Regions from separate parts of the Janthinobacterium svalbardense genome, predicted to be linked through region 1. Evidence: predicted binding sites of a transcription regulator. Region 1 holds the regulator's gene; each other region holds the start of a gene.
What was found. Region 1 encodes FNR, which switches genes on or off when oxygen is low (the NO sensors DNR and NnrR bind a similar motif). Its sites were predicted from a motif close to TTGATNNNNATCAA; they were not measured.
Positions count from the first base shown of each region.

Region 2: CNX70_RS12575 (bacteriohemerythrin) is a predicted target of FNR. The motif match lies at 2,571-2,584, and genes of this name have one in related genera.
Region 3: CNX70_RS22405 (universal stress protein) is a predicted target of FNR. The motif match lies at 2,025-2,038, and genes of this name have one in related genera.
Region 4: paaA (1,2-phenylacetyl-CoA epoxidase subunit PaaA) is a predicted target of FNR. The motif match lies at 2,248-2,261, and genes of this name have one in related genera.

Region 1 covers NZ_CP023422.1:292,250-297,844, forward strand. Annotated here, with positions in the region: gene ccoG (cytochrome c oxidase accessory protein CcoG) at 1-429, shown strand, start outside; gene CNX70_RS01225 (FixH family protein) at 576-1,100, shown strand; gene fnr (fumarate/nitrate reduction transcriptional regulator Fnr) at 1,227-1,985, opposite strand; gene CNX70_RS01235 (response regulator) at 2,225-5,299, shown strand; gene CNX70_RS01240 (TOBE domain-containing protein) at 5,426-5,595, opposite strand, start outside.
Region 2 covers NZ_CP023422.1:2,788,278-2,793,872, forward strand. Annotated here, with positions in the region: gene CNX70_RS12565 (TonB-dependent siderophore receptor) at 1-929, opposite strand, end outside; gene CNX70_RS12570 (hypothetical protein) at 1,255-2,094, shown strand; gene CNX70_RS12575 (bacteriohemerythrin) at 2,235-2,495, opposite strand; gene CNX70_RS28175 (hypothetical protein) at 2,709-2,864, opposite strand; gene CNX70_RS28180 (hypothetical protein) at 3,015-3,200, opposite strand; gene CNX70_RS12580 (PepSY domain-containing protein) at 3,339-5,595, opposite strand, start outside.
Region 3 covers NZ_CP023422.1:5,034,901-5,040,495, forward strand. Annotated here, with positions in the region: gene CNX70_RS22395 (chemotaxis protein CheA) at 1-796, opposite strand, end outside; gene CNX70_RS22400 (protein phosphatase CheZ) at 796-1,653, opposite strand; gene CNX70_RS22405 (universal stress protein) at 2,120-2,587, shown strand; gene CNX70_RS22410 (response regulator) at 2,747-3,391, shown strand; gene CNX70_RS22415 (Crp/Fnr family transcriptional regulator) at 3,718-4,524, shown strand; gene hemP (hemin uptake protein HemP) at 4,787-4,984, shown strand; gene CNX70_RS22425 (hypothetical protein) at 5,071-5,397, shown strand; gene CNX70_RS22430 (DUF2325 domain-containing protein) at 5,438-5,595, shown strand, end outside.
Region 4 covers NZ_CP023422.1:5,842,704-5,848,298, reverse strand. Annotated here, with positions in the region: gene CNX70_RS26045 (M14 family metallopeptidase) at 1-644, opposite strand, end outside; gene CNX70_RS26040 (hypothetical protein) at 786-1,040, shown strand; gene paaX (phenylacetic acid degradation operon negative regulatory protein PaaX) at 1,154-2,083, opposite strand; gene paaA (1,2-phenylacetyl-CoA epoxidase subunit PaaA) at 2,346-3,335, shown strand; gene paaB (1,2-phenylacetyl-CoA epoxidase subunit PaaB) at 3,364-3,648, shown strand; gene paaC (1,2-phenylacetyl-CoA epoxidase subunit PaaC) at 3,663-4,415, shown strand; gene paaD (1,2-phenylacetyl-CoA epoxidase subunit PaaD) at 4,427-4,954, shown strand; gene paaE (1,2-phenylacetyl-CoA epoxidase subunit PaaE) at 4,995-5,595, shown strand, end outside.

The DNA of each region.
Region 1 (5,595 bases):
ATCCGCCAGCGCGCCATGCGCCCGCGCGTGCTGATCTACACTTCCATCCTGGCCCTGATCATCATCGCCGTGTGTACCTCGCTGGCGCTGCGCACGCCCCTGAAAATGGACGTGATCCGCGACCGCGGTTCGATGGGACGCGAAGTGGAAGACGGCATGATCGAAAACGTCTACCGCTTGCAGATCATGAACACCTCGGAGCAAACCCAGCATTTCAAAATCAGCGCTTCCGGCTTGCCGGGCCTGACCTTGCTGACGCGCGAAGAGGTGACCTTGCAGCCGACGGAAACGCTGGGCTGGCCGATCCGCCTGCGCGTACCGCACGGCGTGGGAGAAAAGGGCTCGAACAAGATTGCGATCGAATTGCACTCGCTGGACGACCCATCGCTGCATGTGCGTGAAAGCGCGGTATTCATCGTACCGCGGTGATGTTGATTCGGGGTCGGACCCTCTGGGTCCGACCCCGGTATTTCGCCGTAGGGGTAGCATCAAACATGCGTTAGCTTTACTTTATTTTCAACCCAGAAGCAAAAGCTGGGGTCAGACCCAAAGGGTCTGACCCCAAGGAGAACAAAATGTCCGACAGTCTCAAGCTGCAAGCCCCCGTTGCCCCGTGGTACAAGCATCGCTGGCCATGGCTGCTGATGATCGGTCCCGGCCTGTCCGTGGTCGTCGGCAGCTGCATGGCGTATATCGCGTTTACGCAGCCCGATGCCCTGGTGGTGGGTGATTATTACAAGCAGGGCAAGGCGATCAACCAGGATTTGCGGCGCGACACGATCGCCAGCGACCTGGCGATGGATACCAGCCTGTCGTATGACGTTGCTGCAGCGCGCCTGAGTGGTTCCGTGCACAGCTTCGGCAAGGCTTACCAGGGTCCGCTGCAGTTGCATCTGGCGCATGCGACCTTGCCGGAAAAAGATATCAAGCTGCTGGTGCAGCCCGATGCGGCCGGCAATTTCTCCGTGGCGCTGCCGATGCTCGAGCGCAGCCGCTGGCAAGTACTGGTGGAAAACGACAAACGCGAGTGGCGCCTGTCCGGCATCTGGACCTGGCCCCTGCAGCGCAGCATCGCGCTGCATGCGGATGAAGAGCTATAACGTACAGCGCCGGGAAAAAACCGTAGCGAGCGGCAGTGATTTGTGGCTAAGAAGCGCAGCTGTGCTAGAGCACAGCGAGCATCGCAGGCCGCAAAGCGCGACGCGCAGTAGGTTTTGACGGTGCTGTTATTTACAGACGTCCGTGCCGGCTGTAATGGCCTTCAATTTTGCTGGCTGCAAGATCTCGATCTCGCGGTTGGAGACGCGCAGCCAGCCTTCCTTCTTGAATTTCGACAATAAACGGCTGACGCTTTCGATGGTCAGCCCCAGGTAATTGCCGATTTCCTCGCGCGACATGCGCAGCTGAAATTTGCTGGCCGAATAGCCGCGCGCTTCATAGCGCGAGGCCAGGTTGACGATAAAGGCGGCAAAACGCTGGGTCGCCTGCATATTGCCCAGCAACAGCATGACGCTTTGCTCGCGTGTGATTTCCTGGCTCATCATGCGATGGAAATGGCGCAGCAGGGTCGGCATATTGCCCAGCAACTGTTCCAGGCTGGAAAACGGAATTTCACACACTTCGCTGTCTTCCAGCGCCACCGCATTACAGTGGTGGCGGTCGGCGCTGATGGCGTCCATGCCCAGCAGTTCGCCAGCCATCTGGAAACCCGTCACCTGCTCTTCACCGCCCGGATTGATCTGGTACGTCTTGAAGTGCCCCAGGCGGATCGCGTACAGATTCTGGAACGAGTCGCCGATGCGGAACAGCGAGGCACCGCGCACGATCTTGCGGCGGCGGCCGATGATCTGGTCCAGCCTGTCCATGTCGCCCACATCGAGGCCCATCGGCAGGCACAATTGATGCATGCTGCAGGTCGAGCATCGCGCACGCAACGCTTCCACGGTCACTGTGGGCATGGTGGGAGTGAGTAGCGCTTCAGTCATGTCGGTACCTTTTAGAAAATGCAATAACGAGTTTACTGCATACAGGGTTGCCGTGTGCCAATTTCACCGCATTTCCGCTGAATAAACGACGTTCCAACCTTGATTATATGGCAACATCGTTAAAAGCCCATGTGGGAAAGGCAATTTGCGCGACGCCGCTTGCCAAGTTGATGTATTGATAGGAAAATTCCCGACAGCATTCTCTGCCGCCTGTACCGCCCGGTACTGAAAAGGAAATCATGAAGCCTCTCGGCATCAAAGCAAAAGTCGCGCTGGCCACCAGCCTGACCTCGATCGCCATGATCGCGCTGGTCACCATGATACAGGTGCAGCACATGCGCGCCGACTTCACCCGAGTACTGCTGAGCCAGCAATCTGCCCTGATCAGCCGCACCGCTGCCGAACTCGACGACAAGCTGGGCATGCTGCTGCAGATCGTCACGCTGACGGCCAGGCAGCAGCCGCCGGAATTGATCGCCCAGCCCGCCCAATTACGCGAATACTATTCGCGCCGCTCGATGCTGGTGCTGTTCGACGACGTGCTGGTGCTCGATGCGCAAGGCGCCGTCGTGGCCGACATGCCGGAAGTGGCGGGGCGCGCCGGCATCAACGTCGCCGAGCGCGAGTATTTCCAGACCGTCCTGCGCACGCGCCAGCCCATGATCACCGAGCCGATGCTGGGCAAATCGAGCGGCATGCCCATCGTGCAGATGGTGGCGCCCGTGCTCACGGCCGATGGCCAGGTGGCCGGCGTGGTGATCGGTGTGCTGCGCCTGTACAAGGACAACCTGCTGGGACGCCTGCGTTCGGAAAAGATCGGCAAGAGCGGCTATTACTTCATCCTCACGCGCGGCGCCGTGCCGCGCTACGTGCTGCACCCCGATACCAACCGTTTGCTGCAGCCACGCCTGCCGAACGCCAACCTGACCACCACCGAGTTGTTGAGGCAAGATGGCGAAGGCAGCATGGTCAGCACCAACAGCCGCAGCATCACGGCCGTCAACAGCTTCAAACGCCTGAAATCCGTGAACTGGCTGCTGGCCGCCTCGCTGCCTCTCGACGATGCCTTCGAACCGTTCGATGGCGTACTGTACCGGCTGGTGCTGTGGAGCATCCTCGCTTCGCTACTGGCCGCGTTTATTCTGGGCTGGGTCACCGTGCGCCTGCTGTCTCCGCTGGTGCGCCTGCGTGACACGCTGCAAGCCATGCGCACCAGCGGCAGCCGTTTCACGCCCGTGCCGGTGCGGCAGCGCGACGAGATCGGCGAACTGACGGAAGCGTTCAACGGCCTGATGAGCGAACGCGACCGCCTGCAGCAGGAACTCGAAGCGCGCGCGACGGAGCTGGAACAGGAGCGCGACCGGGCCGAGGCGGCCAACCGCGCGAAGAGCGATTTCGTGGCCAATATGAGCCATGAAATCCGCACGCCCCTGAATGCCGTACTGGGCATGGTGTATTTGCTGGGCAATACCAGGCTCGATACGGAACAGCGCAAGTATCTGACCATGGTGCGCGTGGCGGGCCAGTCGCTGCTGGGCATCCTCAACGACGTGCTCGACTATTCGAAGATTGAGGCGCGCCGCATGGAATTGTCGCCCGTCGAATTCGACCTCGACGAGGTCATGAACACGCTGGCCACGACGATGACCATGAATGCGGGCGAAAAGGAGCTGGAACTGGCCATCGCCGTCGAACCCGACGTGCCGCGGCGCCTGGTGGGCGACGCCCAGCGCCTGCAGCAAATTCTCGTCAACCTGGCCGGCAACGCCATCAAGTTTACCGAGAGCGGCGAGGTGGTGGTGGCCGTCAGCCTGGCCGAAAGCCAGCAAGGCCGCGCCTGGCTGCGCTTCGAAGTACGCGACACGGGCATCGGCATGACGGAGTTGCAGCAACAGCAGCTGTTTGCCGCCTTTTCACAGGGTGACCAGAGCATCACGCGGCGCTTCGGCGGCACGGGCCTGGGCCTGGCCATCAGCAAGCAGCTGATCCACATGATGGGCGGTGATATCGCCGTGGCCAGCAGCGAAGGCAAGGGCAGCCGCTTCTGGTTCAGCGTGCCGTTCGAGATGCTGGCGCAGCCGGCCGAAACGCGGCGCACGCCAGCCCTGGGCCAGTTGCGCCTGCTGGTGGCCGACGATAACCGCACCACGCGCGAACTGATCGTCAAGCTGATCGAGGCCTGGGGCTGGCTGGCCGACGAAGTGGACTCCGGCTTTGCCGCCATCGAACTGTACCGCGAACGCCTGGCGCAGCAGCAGCCGTACGACGTGGTGCTGGCCGACTGGCACATGCCCGTCATGGACGGCCTGGCCACGGCCAAGGCCATCCGCCAGGCGGCCAGCGGCCAGCGCCAGCCCATCGTGGTGATGGTCAACGCCTTCGCGCGCAACCACCTGGAGGAAATCTCCAGCGCGGCCGAGGCCGATGTCGTGCTGATGAAGCCAATCACGGGTTCGAGCCTGTTCGACGCCCTGCACCAGGCGCTGATCGCCAAGAACGACGGCGGCGAACAGCGCATCCTGCACCAGCCGCTGGGCACGGAACTGGCCGGCGTGCATTTCCTGCTGGTGGAAGACAATCATTTGAACCAGGCCGTGGCGCGCGGCATCCTCGAGCACATGGGCGCCACCCTGGACGTGGTGGGCGACGGCTTGCAAGCCGTGGAACGGCTGCGCACGGAGGCGCTGCGCTACGACATCGTGCTGATGGACATGCAAATGCCCGTCATGGACGGTTTCAGTGCCACCCATATCATCCGCACGGAACTGCGCTTGAACTTGCCCGTGATCGCCATGACGGCCGGCGTGCTGGCGTCCGAGCGCGAGCGCTGCATGACGGCCGGCATCAGCGATTTCATCGCCAAACCCGTGGTGGTGGAAGAGATGATGGCAGTCATCCTGCGCCACCTGCCGAAGCGCCCGCCAGTGCAGACGGCCGAGCCGGTGACAGTTGCCGATGAGGAGGTATTTTCCATGGCGCCGCTGATGCGCGTGATGGGCCGCGATGCAAAAGGCCGCGGCGTGCTGCGGCGCATGGTGGAAGACGCCCTGAACAAGGGCATGACGCCCGTGCGCGACGCCGAAACAGCGTTGCAAACGGGCCGCCACAGCGACGTGGCGCGCATCCTGCACGGCGTGCGCGGTTCCGTGGGTACCCTGGGCACGAAGCGCCTGATCCGCGCCGCGTTTGCCACCGAGGAAGCCATCGACGCGGGCCGCCTGGACGCCGTGCCGGCGCTGCTGGCGCACACGGCGCAGGAACTGGAACTGGCGCTGGCGGCGGCGGCCGATTGGTTGTCCAGGCTGAAGGACTAGCACCCAAACGCCTAAGAAAACCGTAGCGAGCGGCAGTGAGTTGTGGCTAAGAAGCGCAACCGTGCTAGAGCACGGTGAGCATCGCAGGCCGCAAATCGCGACGCGCAGTAGGTTTGCTTCGGCATTTTAAGCGGGTACGCCCAGAATCACGCTAGACGCCTTGAAAATCGCCGTCACGCTGCTGCCGATGGCGATGCCCAGGTCGGTGCTGCTCTGGTTGGTGATGATGGCGGCTATCGTGCCGCCGCGCGGCAAGTCCAGCACCACTTCCGTGTTGACGGCGCCCGTCTGCACGC
Region 2 (5,595 bases), 2.5 Mb from region 1:
GTGTGCTGCTTGTTGGCCCAGGTGCTCCATGGCGTCGTGAAACTGGTGTTGCGCGGCAAGTTGGCCAGACTGCCATCCGCGTTCCAGTAGGGCACGGCGCCCCAGGTGGCGCCCGTGGGCTTGTTGTCCTGGAAGTCGACGCCGGCCGTCAGCAGGGTGCCGGGAAGCACGTCCGCCTCAAGGATGACCATGCCGACCGTCTTGCGCTCGTGATACATGTCCAGATAGGAATCACGTTTTTGCCAGGCCAGGGCCGTGCGTGCGCGCACGCTGCCTTCCGCGTTCAGCGGTGTAGAGAGGTCGGCCTCGAAGCGCTGGTCATCCCAGCGGCCCATGATGAGGCCAGCGCTGGCCTGGAAGGTTTTCGTGGGACGCTTGCGTATCATGTTGATGGTGGCCGAGGGGTCGCCCGTGCCGCCCATCAGGCCGGTGGCGCCGCGCACGATCTCGATGCGGTCGTACAGAATCGTGTCTTGCAGCGGCGCATTGCCGCCACGCGCCATACCGTCGATCTGGATATTGTCGATGCCAAAGCCGCGTGCATAGAACGTCGTGCGCTCCGTGTCGTTCTGGCCCACCTGGATGCCCGTCGTCTGCGCCAGCGCCTGGTCCAGGCGCACGGCGCCCAAGTCGTCGAGCAGCTGGCGCGTGATGACGCTGACCGATTGCGGCGTCTCGCGCAAGGACAGATCCATGCGCGTGGCACTGCGCGTTTCGCCTGCCGTGTACGATTGCGTGCCTTCCGTCGTCGCTGTCGACTGGCCTGTCACGGTGACGGCCGGCATGGTGACGTCGGCCGCAGCGGCATCGGCGGCCTGGGTCGGCAGGGCCACGCCAGCGGCAAGGCTGAGCAGGCTGATGTGTAATAAATGGGGCAGGGGGCGCAAGGCGGGCTGGCGCGAAGAAGAGAAGGCGGTGGTCGATTGCATCATTTTCCTGGAGTATTTTTAGTCGTGTGTGTTCCTATCTCGTCTGGCGAGGTGCGCAGTAGCTGGGGGGATGGCATGAGGCTGGCCCGTGGTCTGGCTTGGATAGCAGTTCCACCGCAAGGCCCGGCGCGGTCGGGCAGTGGAAAAGAAGGGTGCGCGCTTCCCCTCACTTTCGTGAATAAGAATCATTATCAATATAGGCTGTATTTGCCAAATAATCAAGCCTGCGCACCAACAGAGTGCGGCAGGCCAAGCGCGGCGCACAGGCTGGCCTTCTGCGATAATGCGGGGGCTGACAAAATATTTTCCTCATTGAAAGAAATGCATGCGTACATGGATCGCTTGTGCCGGATGGTTGTGTGTCGTGTTGCTGGGCCAGGCCCAGGAACACGCACCGCCGCCGGCTGTTCCCGCGCCGCTGCACAGCGCCAGCGTGCCGCCCGCCATGGATGCCGCATCCGCCACAGCTGCTGCGTCGGCGGCGCCCGCGCCCGCAGAGGACGCCTTGCCATCGCAAACGGTGACGATCACGGCCAATAGCGACGCCAAGGCGCCGCGTATCCGTTTCACGGCTTACCGCGAGAGTTATCTGACGGCCAGGAAAGTGTGGCAAGTGTCGAGCGGCAGCGTGGTCATGGCCCTGCGCCTGATTCCCGCCAAGCTCAGTGCCACCATCGACGATGTGCGCGTGGCCCTGCAAGGCAATGGCGCTGCCGTGCCGATCAAGATGTCCGCCGGCGGCGTGTTTGTCGTGCCGCTCAACGACGACATCGCCGCGCAGGATGGCACTTTCCTGGTGAACAAGGGCAGGGGCGAGCTGACGGCCAATATCGTGCTCCAGCCGTCCGTGGCGCGCGATGCGTGGAATGTCACGCGCGTGGGGCAAGTCTTGCACGATGCGCGGCGTGCCGTGCGGGCCATCACGCCGTGGTACAAGCGGCCGTTTGCCAGCGATGTGCAATCGCTGGCCTTTTGCGCGACCGAGCGGGGCAGCGCCTTGCAGCTGATGGATGGCGAGCAAATGATCGCCACCTTGCCCATGAATGAAGCGGCCGTCAACGACATCAATCAGCCCGTGTTTTGCAAGATTTTCGACGGCGAAGACAAATACCCGGGACACTACCGCGTCGTCCTGCCCGAGCAAGCCACGGTGCTGCTGCTGTAGATCTAGTTGGGCTGGCGCTGCACCAGCTCCAGGGCCGCCGCCAGAGCCAGATCCATGGTGGCCTGGTGGAAGATCAGCCATTGCGGCAGGAGCGACAGCGCATGGCGACCCTGTTCCAGGTCGCCTTCATCGACGGCGGCCTACGCATGGTGCAAGCCGCTGAGCACGCGTGCATGCTGTTCCCGGTGATTCGCCAGTGAGGGGAAGGCGATTTGTTCCATCAAATCCTCTTCCTCGCGGAAATCGCGCTCGACGGCCGCAATCAGCTCGCGAAACGCCACGCTGAAATGCTGGTCGCTCAACTGCCCCAGCCGCGCCAGCTCCTGAAACAGCGCCTCATGCGCCTCGTCGATGGCGGGAACGCCCAGCGCCATCTCACCCTTCCAAGCCGATATACCCATGCCGATGCTCCCGGTTAAGTCCGTCGCGATGCGAAGCGGACTGTTCCAGTGTGGCCGCAGCGAAGGGGGAAATCCATGATCTGGATCAAAAGTATGGTGAAGAGGGGCACTGATACATTTGGACGGGAAAGGGGGAATAAATCCCACCCGCAACAAAGCGGATTTTAACGATGTGACGTGTTGCCGAGCGACGTTTTCTCAGCCGCGCGTATTTTAGTGCTTGGGCCAGTGGGCCCACAGGGCATGCGCATCAACATTCGGTACCTGCATCTGCTGCACGGCCGACGTCTGCATCGCGTCGCGCAGTACGAGGGGCACCAGCAGCAAGGCCGACAGGGCAAGGCAGGCCAGCACTTTGAGCGTCAACATGGTCGTCTCCCGGTGTCCCGGTGGCGGCGCGGGGATGCGGCGCCTGCCGGTCACTTCCTATGTACTACCATGCTTGCAGTTTAGTTCATCTGATTGAAACTTCAACTAATTGCTGTGATGCACCGCACCAGTTCGCCTGTTGCCAGGGACTTATTTGGCCTTGCGGCTGCGCCGTGGCTTGCCAGTTGGCGGCAGAAAGGAATCGAACCACACTTGCGTCAACTGCCGCGTATTTTTCGCCGCTTCGCGCTTGACGGCGGCCGTGGCGTGACCGCGCGCCGTGTTGGCGATACGGTTGGCCGCGCTCAGGTACATGCTCATCCAGGGGTTTTTCATGGGGTGCCTCGCAGATAGTGAGTGGCGCGGCGCGGGTTTGTCCCCATGCCGCGATGTCCCCCACTCTAGTCCTATGGCTGGCGCTGACTGTGCGCCCGCCCACATAGCCGGGCGGTGCTGGCAATGTGTTGAGGCAGATCAATACACGTCGCGGCGGTAGCGTCCCGCTGCCAGCAGGGCGTCGAGGCCTTCCTGGCCCAGCACTTCTTGCAGCACAGCATCGATTCCTGCCGCCATGCCTTGCAGGCTGCCGCACACGTAGACGATGGCGCCTTGCGCCAGCCAGTCGCGCAGTTCGTCGGCATGGTCACGCAGGCGGTCCTGCACGTATTGTCGCGTTTCACCATCGCGCGAAAAGACACGGTCCACGCGCGCCAGGTGGCAAGCGTCCAGCCAGCTTTGCAACTCTTCGCCGCAGACACTGTCAAAAGCTTGCTGCCGCTCGCCGAACAGCAGCCAGTTGCGTGCCAGTCCCGCCCGTTGGCGTGCGCGCAGGTGCGCACGCAGGCCCGCCAGGCCGGAGCCGTTGCCGATATAAATGCAGGGCACGTCGACCAGGGCAGGGGCGAAGGCGGGATTTGCTTGCAGGCGCAGGCGGATGGTGGCGCCCGGCGAGGCGAAGCGCGTGAGCCAGCCGGAACAGATGCCGTACCCCTCGTTTGCGCTGCCCGCATGGCGTTCCTGGCGCACCAGCAATTGCAGTTCGCCATCCGATGGCAGCGAAGCGAGCGAGTAGCTGCGCGGCGCATGCTGGGCACCCTGCGCATCACCCTCGCTGCCGTCCGCGTTGCATCCGATGATTTCCGCCAGCGCGCCCGCTTCCCAGGTGGCGCCGGCCGGACCCGTCAAGGTGATTTCATGCAGTTCGCCGCCCAGGCTGCCAGGGTTGAGCAGCACGCGGCGCAGCAAACGCCAGGCTTCGTACGATGCCTGTTCCTGTACGCCGATGGCGTCGATGGCGCTGCCGCTGCAACGGGCCAGCGCTTGCGACCAGTCGGCCAGGGCGGCGGGGTCGTGCTTGTCGACTTCGATCAGGGGGAACAAAGGCGTGGCGCCCAGCGCGCGCAATTGCCGCTCCAGCGCATGGCCGAAGCCGCAGAAGTCGCTGTAGTGGCGGTCGCCCAGGGCCAGCATGCCCACTGCCAGGCCGGCCAGCGGCGTGCCCGCTGTTTGCTGCAGCAGGCGCGCAAAGCGGCGCGTGCCGTCCGGTGCTTCGCCTTCGCCAAAGGTGCTGGCGACGACCAGGGCCCGCTCGTACTGGCGCAATTGCGCGGGATCAAAGCGCTCCAGCGACTGCACATCGACGGCCACCCCCGCCTGCTGCAGGGCGCGCGCGCTTTCCAGCGCCAGGCGCTCGGCCTGGCCCGACTGGCTGGCGTAGGCCACCAGGGTGGGCAAGCCAATATCTTGCTTGCCCGGAATGCCAGCCAGCAGAGCCCGCTGCGCCTGCACAGCGCGCTTAGCCTTGCGGCGGCCCAGGTACAACATCCAGCCCGTGATGGCGAACAGGGGCAGACCCAGGCTGGCCAGGGTGACGATGATGCGGCCCGGCAAGCCGAAATACGTGCCCATGTGCAGTGGATAAATGATGTTGACGAGGCGTGCGCCCAGCGCCTGCTGGCTGTACGGCGCGTTTTCCGTGAGCCTGCCGTCGGCCGGGGCAATGCTCATGCGGCTGCGCGCCCGCTCGTGCGGCGCGTCGCTGGCCAGCCACGTGAATTGCACGGCTTCGCCGGCGCGCACGGGCAGGCGCACGCTGGCCAGGGTCCAGCCGGGGGCGTGTTGCTGGAAGCTGCTCCAGGCCAGGCCGATGTCGACGGCCGGCGCCTCCTTCTCCTTGCCCGTCCCCTTTTTCATGGGCGCCTGTGCCATCCTTGGGGGCTTGCCGGCCCAGGCATCGATATTGTCGCGCACCACGTCATAGCTCCAGTAAATGCCCGTCAGGGTCAGCGCCACGTAGACGACCAGGCACCATGTGCCGGCCACGGCGTGTAAATTCCACAAAAACGAGCGGCCTTTTAATGCAGGATCGAAGGTCAGCCAGGTGCGCCAGTCCAGCGGACGGCGGGGCCAGCGCAGGTACAGGCCGGAGAGTGCCAGGCCCAGCAGGCACAGGGCCAGCGCGCCCGCTACTTGCCGGCCCGGATCGCGCGGCAGCAGCAGCCAGCGGTGCAGGGACTCCGTCCATTCGAAAAATTCCGCGCCCGTTAGCGCCGGCTGGGTCGCACCCGTGTACGGATGCATATAAACGGACTCGCCGCGCCGCTGGCCGTTCTTGGGTGCAAAGAACAGGCGTGGCGCCGCGCCCGCCTGCGCATACATGGTGACGGAGGCCACGCGCTGGCCGTGTTCGGCGGCGGCAATGTTGCTCAGCTGGGCCGGCGTCAGGGGCGCG
Region 3 (5,595 bases), 1.5 Mb from region 1:
GCAGCACGGCAGCCTGGTTGGCAGCCTGCACCGACTCGCCGGCCACTTCCAGCAACGCGTCGAGCTTGACGGCGTCGACGCGGATACTGTCTTCCTTGACGGGCGCGGCATGGCGCACTTCCGGACGCTCGTCGCGGCGTTCCGCGCCATCCCAGGCCTTGGCGGCCGGTTTGGCAGCGGCTGCAGCGGCAGGCGCGGCGGCCACGGCGGCCGGCGCAGCGGCGACGGCGGCGGCCGGTGCGGCAGCGATCTGGCTGCCCGCCGGCACGACAGCGTTATACATGCCTTCCCAGTCCAGGCCATCAGCGCTGGCGGTGGAAACAGCGGCGGCTGGCGCCGCCACGGCCACCTCGGCAACCACCACGGCGACTTCCGCCACCACGGCGGCGGCCGGCGCGTGTGCGTCCATGCCCTTGCCTTCGATGGCGTTCGTCAGAATGTGTTCCAGCTCTTCCGGCATGGCCGGCAAGCTTTCCGGCGCGGCACCGTTGGCCAGTTCCGTCAGCTGGTCGGCGACGAAACCGGACGCTTGCAGTGCCGCCTCGATGGCGATCGGGGTCACCGGCGCGGCGCCGGTGCGCAGGGCGTCGAACAGGTTTTCCGTCAGATGGCAGGCCGCCACCAGTGCGGGCAGGCCCATGAAGCCGGCGCCACCCTTGATGGTGTGGAAGGAACGAAACACGGCATTCAGTGTTTCCTTGTTGTCAGGATCACGCTCGAGGCGCAATAAGTGCTCTTCAACATTAACCGCAAGATCCATCGCCTCAACGACGAAATCCTTGAGCATATCGTCCATTAGAATCCCAAATCCGCAAGAAGGTCGTCTACATTATCCTGGTCCAGTGCCACCGACGGCACGGATGGGCCCTGCATCAGCGGCACCGGCTTTTGCGCCAGTTTTTCGCGCACTTCGGCCGGCGCATTGTCGCGCAGCAGCTGAGCCAGCTCGTGCTCCACCGTCTTGGTGATGTTGACCACTTTTTTGATCAGCTGGCCCGTGATGTCCTGGAAGTCCTGCGCCATCATGATTTCCAGCAAGCGCGCTTTTTCCGCTTCCGTTGCCTCGGCAACGGCTTGCGCGAACTGGCGCGAATCGCCGGCCAGGGCCTTGAACTCTTCCAGGCTCAGCTTGCCATCGAACAGCGCCGTCCAGCGGCTGTCCATGTCCTTGGCTTTCTTCGACAGCACATCTTGCGCCGGCATGCCTTCGTCGAGCGTGTTGAGGACCTTGTTGGCGGCCTGTTCCGTGAGGGTAGCGACATATTCCAGGCGGTCCTGCGCGTCGACGATCTGCGACGACGCTTCCGTCAGCGCCTTGTCGTAGCCCAGTTCGCGCAGCGAATCGTGCAGCAGGCGCACGATGCCGCCCAGGCGTTCGAACATTGGCTTGTCGGACTGGTCGACAGGATCGGCCGCTTCGCCGGGCACGCCTGCGGCAGCCGCGGGCGGCGCTTCCGGCGCGGCGGCGGCTGGCGCTTCCGCTGCGGCTGGCGGCACGGCGGCGCTGGCCGACACGGAGTCGAACAGCGCGTCAAAATCGTCGTCCGCGATCACGGCTGCGGGCGCTGCGGCAGGCGCGGGCTTGGGAGCGGCCGCACTTTGCGCAGATACTTCATCGAATAATGCATCGAAATCATCAGCGGCGTTGGTCATATCCCTGCTTCTCCATAATTTGTCAAAATTCCGCCTGAACTGTGCGTTTTACAGACTGATACCCACAATTTCTCGATTAAGATGATTTGAGGCAATACCGCTGCGATGGTGCGAGTGTAGCAGGGCGCCGCCCTGTTGGTAAATCTCAAAACGCGCTTCCTGGTGTAAAGCTGGCCCACAAGAGCTTTTCCGTGAGGAAATAAGTGTTCCTGCTGTTGTATTTTGAAATACTACCATTGGCATGGGTGCAAGAGCACGCGGCGCACAAGAAATCCTGCTCGCGGGCGGCTGCGCAACAGTGTCCATGGCTATCGTTGCGGCTAAAACACGATCTTTCTGCCAATGTTGTCTATACTGAAGGTGCAATAGTATTGATAATTATCAAGTCTTTACATGAATACCATGCTGCTGCCGCGCCTACAATAAGGGACGCTGCACGCGCTGAGTCACCGCCAAAGGACCTGCCATGTATAAGAAAATTCTGATCGCCACGGACGGCTCCACCGTCTCCAACCTGACGGCCTGTGTCGGCGTTGCCTTTGCCGAACAGATGCAAGCCGACATCCTTGCCGTGTACGTGGCGCCCGAGTACCAGTACCCGGTGTACATCGAAATCATTCCACCCAGCTATCCCAGCGAAGAGGAGTACCGCATCGCCATGCGCAAGGCGGGCGCCGACCACTGGCAGCCCATTCTCGACGCGGCCGCCAAGCGGGGCCTGGAAGCGACGGGCCTGACGGCCTTTTCCGACAGCCCGGCCCTGAAGATCGTGGAAGTGGCGCAATTGCAGCACTGCGACCTGATCTTCATGGGCTCGCATGGCCGCAGCGGCTGGGGGCAATTGCTGCTGGGCAGCGTGACCAACAAGGTGCTGTCGCACTCGACATTGCCCGTGCTTGTACATAGGCTGATCAAGGAACCCCCATCAAAATAAGGGGTCACATGGCCACGCAGGCCGCCGTAGCCCATATATCGGGTAAAAGGCAACATTGCGGCCTTTTCAGTTAAAATGACAACGTTTCTCGTTTTTTAACACCTGGCCGGCCGCCACGAAACGGCCAGGACACCTTACACGCCTCCGGATTGCGCGCCTATGATACGTATTGTGATTGCCGACGACCACACCATCATGCGGGAAGGATTGAAGCGCATCCTTGACGGCGCGCCGGACATCGACATCGTGGGCGAAGCCATCGACGGCTTTGAGGTACTCAACCACGTGCGCCAGGGCGGCTTCGACCTGTTGCTGCTCGACCTGTCGATGCCGGGCCGCAGCGGCGTCGACCTGATCCGGCAAATCCGCAGCGAAGCGCCCAAGCTGGCCATCCTGATCCTCACCATGCACGAGGAAGAGCAATATGCGGTGCGCGCCATCCGCGCCGGCGCGCAAGGCTATCTGACCAAGGAAAGCGCGGGCACCCAGCTGGTGGGCGCCATCCACAAGGTGGCGTCGGGCCGCCCCTACATCAGCGCCGAGGTGGCAGAGCAGCTTGTGCTCAACATCATGATGCCGAATGAAAGCCTGCTGCACAAACAGCTGTCGGACCGCGAGTTCGAAGTCTTTTCCCTGCTGGTGGCAGGCAAGTCGATCACGGAAATCGCCAACAATCTGCACCTGAGCGTGAAAACCGTGAGTACGCACAAGACGCGCATCATGCAAAAGATGGGCATGAGTTCGCTATCGGAAATGGTGCAGTACGCTGTAGCACACCGCCTGCTATCCCCCTTCAAGACCTAAGCTGCCAGCGCGCGCGCCCGTAGGAACAATCCTACATCAACTGCCACAGCTCCTACTGCCATATTCAGCCACTGCTGATATTAATTGCATACGGTTGTTGGCATACTGAAACCAGTCATCAAGTTGCTGGGAAGTTATTTCATCACACAGCAAGTCTTCAGCGTATTGAGATTTACCCGCCTGGACGCGTGCGCCCCTTCCCTGCCCGCCGCCCTGTGCACCTTGTCATTCAACTCTGAACTACCTGTCACCAGGAGATGAACATGCTGTCCACGCAAACGCCTGAAACCCGCGCTGCCGCGCCATCGCTGCCCCCCTCCTCGCCGATGGAAGCGGGGCGCCAGCGCCAGGGGCGGCTATGGTCGAACCTGAAGGAGGTGTGCGACCTGCTGCATATCTCCAGCGCCTGCACCATCGCCGCCGATGAACTGCTGTTCCAGCACGTGCAATTCAAGACGGGCCAGCGCGTGCACACCATCGGCCAGCCCTTCGACACCCTGTACATCGTCAATTCGGGCTTCCTGAAAACCGTGCTCATCGACGAATTCGGCAATGAGCAGGTACTCAGCTTTCCCATGAAGGGCGACATGCTGGGCGTCGACGGCATCCACTCGCGCCATTACTCCTCGGAAGCGGTGGCGCTATCCGACTGCGACCTGATCCTGCTGCCGTTCAAGAAGCTGACGGCGCTGGGCCGCGTGCACCTGGAACTGGAAAATGTCATGTACGGCGTGATGAGCCGCGAACTGGTGCGCGAGCAAGCCATGATCGGCATGCTCGGTGCCCTCAGCGCCGAAGCCCGCGTGGCGCGCTTCCTCGTCTCGCTGGCCGACCGCTTCGCGCAGATGGGCTACTCGAGCAAGCTGTTCAACCTGCGCATGACGCGCCATGAAATCGGCAGCTACCTGGGCCTGACCCTGGAAACGGTCAGCCGCACCCTGTCCGCCTTCAATGAAATCGGCCTGATCTCGGTCGACCAGCGCACCATCGGCATCAAGGACCCGGATGCCCTGAAAACCCTGCGCCGCCTGCCGCCCTCGCGCTCGCGCGCCAAGCAACTGGCCGCCGCCAAGCTCAAGGCCGACACCACGGCGGCCGCCACCGCCTCGGCGCAATTGCTGGCCACGATTTAACGCCAGCCGATTAACGCCACCTGATTCCTTCAAGCTTGGCACAGGCTTGACCCGGCCAAGGCACACCACCTTGCCGGGTCTTTTTTCTGCTGTCCGCCCCATCTCCCGCCCGCTGGCGCCACCGCGCGCCACGCCTACGGCACTCCCCTCCCCGGCAGTCAAAAAAAGCCTGCATCCGGCACAAATAAGCCTTGCTTTTCGGGCCACATTCAACAATAATGCAAATACGAATCATTCTCAACTGAGACAAAGAAAGCCCAACATGCAAAGCTCAAAACCAGCCTTGATCCAGGATGCCGCTACTGCCCACGTCCGTCCTCCCGTCAGCATGGCCCAGCCGGCGCGCCGCATCACCAGCGAAGCCCTGCTGCAGCAGGGCCGCGAAGTGGAGATTGAACACAGCGGCAAGATCTATCGCCTGCGCGTCACCCAATTGAACAAGCTGATCCTGACTGCCTGAAGCAGCACGGCAGCCAGTCACCACACTCGCCAGCCAGTCGCGCCCCGTGCGCGCAGCCAGCCAAACCACCCGCACAGGAGTGATTGATGGCGAACGACCGACCTTTCCCGATGTTTCCTTCCCCGCAAGGCCAGCAGCCTGAATTGCTCCTGTCGGCCGTGCTGCACCTGATGTCGCACTACCATGCGGGCAGTCCCTGCGAGAAACTGGCCGGTGTCATCGAACGCCATCTGCAAGTGCTGTCCAGTTCGCCCGGACTGGGTCCCGTGTTGCAAGCGACCTGCCAGCAACTGTCGCAGCAATGGGCCACCCTGGTGGCGCTGCACCGGCCCGCGCCGCCGAAGACCACCTTGCTGGATCGCCTGGTACGCCTGCTGAGCGCCAGGCGCCCTGCCTCGCCCCTGCCGCAATAATTTCTCTTCAACACCTCCCACCGCCTAACAGGATATCGCCATGTGTGACAAAGACCAGTCCCTGCCCGTCATCAGCAATTGTTCCAGCGGCGAGGCCGAAACGGCCGCGCTCGCTTCGCGCCGCCGCCGGCTGTGGGAACTGTCGCACACCTGCCATTGTCCGCTGGTGGGCGTGGGCTTGCCATTGGGATACCTGCG
Region 4 (5,595 bases), 720 kb from region 1:
CCATGCACGGAACCGTCCGGGTTCATGTTCGGCACCACGTAGAAGACGGCGTCTTGCAGGCACTGGCGGGCAAACGGATTGGCCTGGTCCAGCAAGGCGTCGAGCATGCCCTCGACAAACCATTCCGCCATCGTTTCACCGGGATGCTGGCGCGCGATGACCCAGACTTTCTTCTCGGCATCGGCGTCACCGACCACCAGCAGATTCATGTCGCGCCCTTCCACCGTGCTGCCCAGGTCGATCAGGCGCACCAGCGGCGACGCTTGCGCGCTGTCGATCAGGGCCAGATGGCGATCCCATGGGTACGGCTCGAAGTAGGCGTAGTACACGCTTTCTTCCTCGGGGGTGTGTGCGATGGTCATCACCGTGCCGTCGAAGCTGGTTGGCACGCGGAACCAGGTTTCGCGGTCATAGCTGGCGACAGCCTGGTAGTCTTTCCAGCCGTCCGGATAGGCCGACTTGCCTGCATTCATGAAGCGGATTGTGCACGCCTCGCCTTGCGCGCCTTGCAGGCGGAAATAAAACCACTGCGTGATGTCGGCGTGGGAATCCTTGCGGATATTCAGCTCGATGGATTGGGCATCGTCGGCGCGCAGCACCTCGATCGCGCCGGCGTCGAATTGCTGGCTGATTTTAATGGTCATGAGTGTTCCTGATAAAAACATATGGGTTTTGCATCGTGTGCAATGGCGCGATGATACCCGTTTTAGCCGCGCCTTTGTGCTGGCGCAAACGACGCGGGACGTGCTTTGCTAACGTGATAGCTCCAACATGGGGAGAGCATCATGGACGACAACGGCAAGCACATACGCGAACTGGAAAAGAAAGTCAGCGTCCTCAGCGACGCCCTGGCGCACCTGGGCAAGGGCACCACCTTGCAGGAATTACTGCGCATCCTGCGTTTCCCCGGCTATACGACGCCGGCCGAATTTACCTTCAATGCCGCCATCCTCGACACCATGCTGGTGCAGGCCAATGCGCTGGAAAAGCTGGGGCAGGATTTGTTGGCTGGGGCGAAGCAGGTAGTTGTCAAACAATGAACGTTGGATAAGAGGCGCTTGCTGAACGCCTGAAAAATGTTCAGGGCAAGGCGCGGGGCCGCAGGCAGTACGAACGTACGCCCAGGCCCTGCAACGCCGCCATGGACGTTTTGTCAGGTGTTCAGGCCGCCGAAACGTTCAAAGAACCACGGCTCCACGTCCGGTGCATGCTCATCCTCGCGCCGCAGGGTGGCCAGGATATGGTCCTCGGCCGCCGCATGGGTGATGCGGTAGAGGTCGCGCGCCAGTGCATACGCTTGCGTGCCGGGCCACGGTTCGGGCAGCAGTTCGACGGGCAACTGTGGGTCGTGCAACTGCACGCGGCGGTAGGCGTGTGTCAGCAGCGAGCGGATGACGAAGGCTTGCTCGGCATCGAACACGGGCGCTTCTTGCAGCAAGGTCAGCAGCGGCTGGAAGCTGGCGATGAATTTTTCGTAGCCGGCCATCACTTCCGACAGGTCCCAGCATTCGCCCACCATGTCGCGCAAGGGGCGTGTGCTGACATCCGGCAACTCCGTAGTGTGGCAGACATACAGCTTGCCCTGTACCTCGTTGCGCACGAGGATGTCTTCCAGCGCCTCCGAGTTGCTGGCTGGATGGCCAAAGATGCCAGGAGAGATCAAGCCATAGCCCGCCCACAATAATTCCTTGCGCAGCGCCCCTCGCTCGGCGGCGCCGATGCTGCCGGCCGGCCCGATCACCAGGGTCCAGCTGCCATCCCAGTGCACGACCAGTGGCGCATAGATGCGGCGATACGCGCGCTCGAAGCGGGCCAGCGCCTCCGGGCGTATGGTATAGGCGCTGCGGCGGCCGTCGCGTTGCGAGCTGAGCCAGCCCTCCTGCGCCAGGCGGAACACGCTGGTGCGCAGCAAGCGGTCATTCACACCAAACGGTGCCAGCAGTTCGATCAGGCTGCCCAGCCAGATGGCGCCGCCGCGCGGCACGATGGCGTCGCCGAAAATCGTCATCACCAGGGACTTTGAGCGCGGTGGGTCGCTTTCCAGGAAATCGGCTATCCATGCCGTGCAGCGGGTGTTCTTCATGTGGTTCCGGTCTGGCCGTGTTGCGGTCGATTCAATAAAAGCAGCAGTTTACTTGGCTGCGCGGGTAGCGCGTCAATAATTTGCAGGAAGCGCTGGTGGCACTTCGCAGTGTTTTCTCATCAGCAATATCATACGCACAACCGCACAAGATACGAATTTTTAAAATGATTCACATCAAGTGTATGCAAATAGTTTTTTGTATCGTATTATCTGTTGATCGCACCGCGTTGCTGCGCAAAATCAAAGACATGGGAGACAGATCATGTACGCACAAATGGTTGAAACCGGCCTCAAGAACGTCCGCTCCATCGACGACATGGGCCAGGAAGAGCGCGCTTTTCAGGCGCGCATCGACGAAGGCATCAAGATCGAGGCCAAGGACTGGATGCCGGACGCTTACCGCAAGACCCTGATCCGCCAGATTTCGCAGCATGCGCATTCGGAAATCGTCGGTCAATTGCCCGAAGGTAATTGGGTCACGCGCGCACCGACCTTGAAACGCAAGTCCATCCTGCTGGCGAAGATCCAGGACGAAGCGGGTCACGGCCTGTACCTGTACAGCGCCGCCGAAACCCTGGGCGTGTCGCGCGACGATCTGCTCGCTGCCTTGCACTCGGGCAAAGCCAAGTATTCCAGCATCTTTAACTATCCCACCCTGTCGTGGGCCGACATGGGCGCCATCGGCTGGCTGGTCGACGGCTCCGCCATCATCAACCAGATTCCCCTGTGCCGCTGCTCGTATGGCCCGTATGCACGCGCCATGATCCGCGTCTGCAAGGAAGAATCATTCCATGCACGCCAGGGTTACGACATCATGATGTCGCTGTGCAAGGGTACGCCAGAGCAGAAAGCCATGGCGCAGGATGCGCTGAACCGCTGGTGGTGGCCGTCCTTGATGATGTTCGGTCCGTCCGATGCCGCCTCCGTCAACAGCGCCCAGTCGGCACAATGGCGCATCAAGCTGTTCTCGAATGACGAATTGCGCCAGCGCATGGTTGACCAGACCGTGCCGCAAATCGAGTACCTGGGCTTGACCGTGCCCGATCCCGACCTGAAGTTCAATGCGGAAACGGGCCACTATGAATTCGGCGAGATCGACTGGTCCGAGTTCAACAATGTCCTGAAGGGCAATGGTCCGTGCAACCGCGAGCGTTTGCAAACGCGGGTGAAAGCGTATGAAGACGGCGAGTGGTTCCGCGATGCCTTGCTCGCGTATGCAGACAAGCAAGCCGCTAATAAAGCAGCAGCGTAATTACATAAGACAGATAGGGGAGAGCAACATGAGCAAAGAATGGCCATTGTGGGAAGTTTTCATCCGCAGCCAGCACGGCCTGGCGCACAAGCATGTGGGCAGCCTGCACGCCTCCGACGCCACCATGGCGGTCAACCATGCGCGCGACGTCTACACGCGCCGCAATGAAGGCGTGAGCATCTGGGTGGTGCGCGCGGCCGATATCGTCGCCAGCAGCCCCGGCGACAAGGGCGCCCTGTTCGAGCCGTCGAACAGCAAGGTGTACCGCCATCCCACCTTCTTCCCGATGCCGGAAGAAGTCAAGAACCTGTGATGGGAGCGCCTGCAATGGATGACAAAGTCAATTACCTCCTGCGCCTGGGCGACAATGCCCTGATCCTCAGCCAGCAGCTGTCGCAGCTGTGCGGCAAGGGTCCCGCGCTGGAAGAAGACATGGCGCTGACCAACGTGGCGCTCGATCTGCTGGGCCAGACGCGCTTGTGGTTCAGCTATGCGGCTGAACTGGAAAACGCGGGCCGCGACGAGGATGACATCGCCTTTTTGCGCGACGCCCACGACTTCAAGAATTGCCTGCTGCTGGAGCAGCCGAACGGTAATTACGCCGACACCATGATGCGCCAGTTCTTCTTCGACACCTGGCACTACTTCCAGCTGCTGGAACTGGCGAAATGCAGTGATCCACGCATCGTCGAAGTGGCGCAGAAGTCGGTCAAGGAAGTGACGTATCACCTGCGCCGCAGCGGTGACCTGATCGTGCGTCTCGGCGACGGTACGGCGGACAGCCATGCCAAGACGCAGGCGGCGGCCGACAAGCTGTGGATGTACACGGGGGAGATGTTCAAGTACGACGCCGTCGACCAGGCCATGCTTGCAGCCGGCATCGCGCCGCCATCGGACGTGTTGCGCCAGGCCTTCCTCGAACACGTGGCCGAGATCTTTGCCGAAGCCACCTTGAGCATGCCGGCGCCCGACGCCTGGATGCAAAAGGGCGGCAAGCAGGGCACGCACACGGAACACCTGGGTTTTATTCTGGCCGAGATGCAGTTCCTGCAGCGCGCCTATCCCGGGGCGGAGTGGTAGTGAACACGCCCATGGCAACGCTGGACGCGGCCCAGGTCTGGGCCTGGCTGGGCGACGTGCCGGACCCGGAAATTCCCGTCATTTCGGTGGTGGACCTGGGCATCGTGCGCGCCGTCGATGTGGTCAGCAGCGAAGAGTGCATCGTGACGATCACGCCCACCTATTCGGGCTGCCCGGCCATGCAGGTGATCGCCGATGCCGTCACGGATGCCTTGCGCAGCCATGGCGTGGCCAAGGTAACGCTGGTGAACCAGCTGGCACCCGCCTGGACCACGGACTGGATGAGCGAGGCGGGCAAGGCCAAGCTGAAAGGCTATGGCATCGCCCCGCCGCAGCAGCAGGTGATCGACATCAGCGGCCTTCGTAGCGCAACAGCGGGTGGTGTCAAGCGCCAGCCCATGCCGACGCTGGAGGTGGTCTGCCCGAATTGCGGTTCCACGCATACGCAGCTGACCAGCCAGTTTGGCTCCACGCCGTGCAAGGCCCTGTACAAATGCCTGGCTTGCCGCGAACCGTTTGATTACTTCAAGTGCCACTAAAAAAATCAGGCACACGTTCCGAAGAAACTGGAGATGAAGCATGAGTAAATTTTATCCGCTGTGCGTAGCGAACGTGCGCAATGAAACGCGCGACACCATCGCCGTCACGTTCGACGTGCCGGCCGAACTGCAGCAGCAGTTCCGCTTCCAGCAGGGCCAGCACCTGACCCTGCGCGCCAATATCAATGCGGAAGACGTGCGCCGCTCGTATTCCATCTGTTCGGCGGTGCAGGATGGTACCCTGCGCGTGGCCATCAAGCGCACGCCCGGCGGCGCTTTCTCTACCTGGGCGAACGATACCCTCAAGGCCGGCGCCACCATCGAGGTGATGCCACCCATGGGCCACTTCAACGTGCCGCTCGACTGCGTCAACCGCAAGCACTACCTGGCGTTTGCGGCCGGCAGCGGCATCACGCCCATCCTCTCCATCATCAAGACGACACTGCTGACGGAGCCATTGAGCCGTTTCACCCTCTTCTACGGCAACCGCGCTTCGTCGTCCGTCATCTTCAAGGAAGAATTGACGGACTTGAAGGACGTGTACCTGGAGCGTTTGAACCTGGTGTACGTGATGAGCCGCGAGCAGCAGGATATCGAGCTGTTCAACGGCCGCATCACGCAGGAAAAATGCGAGCAGTTCC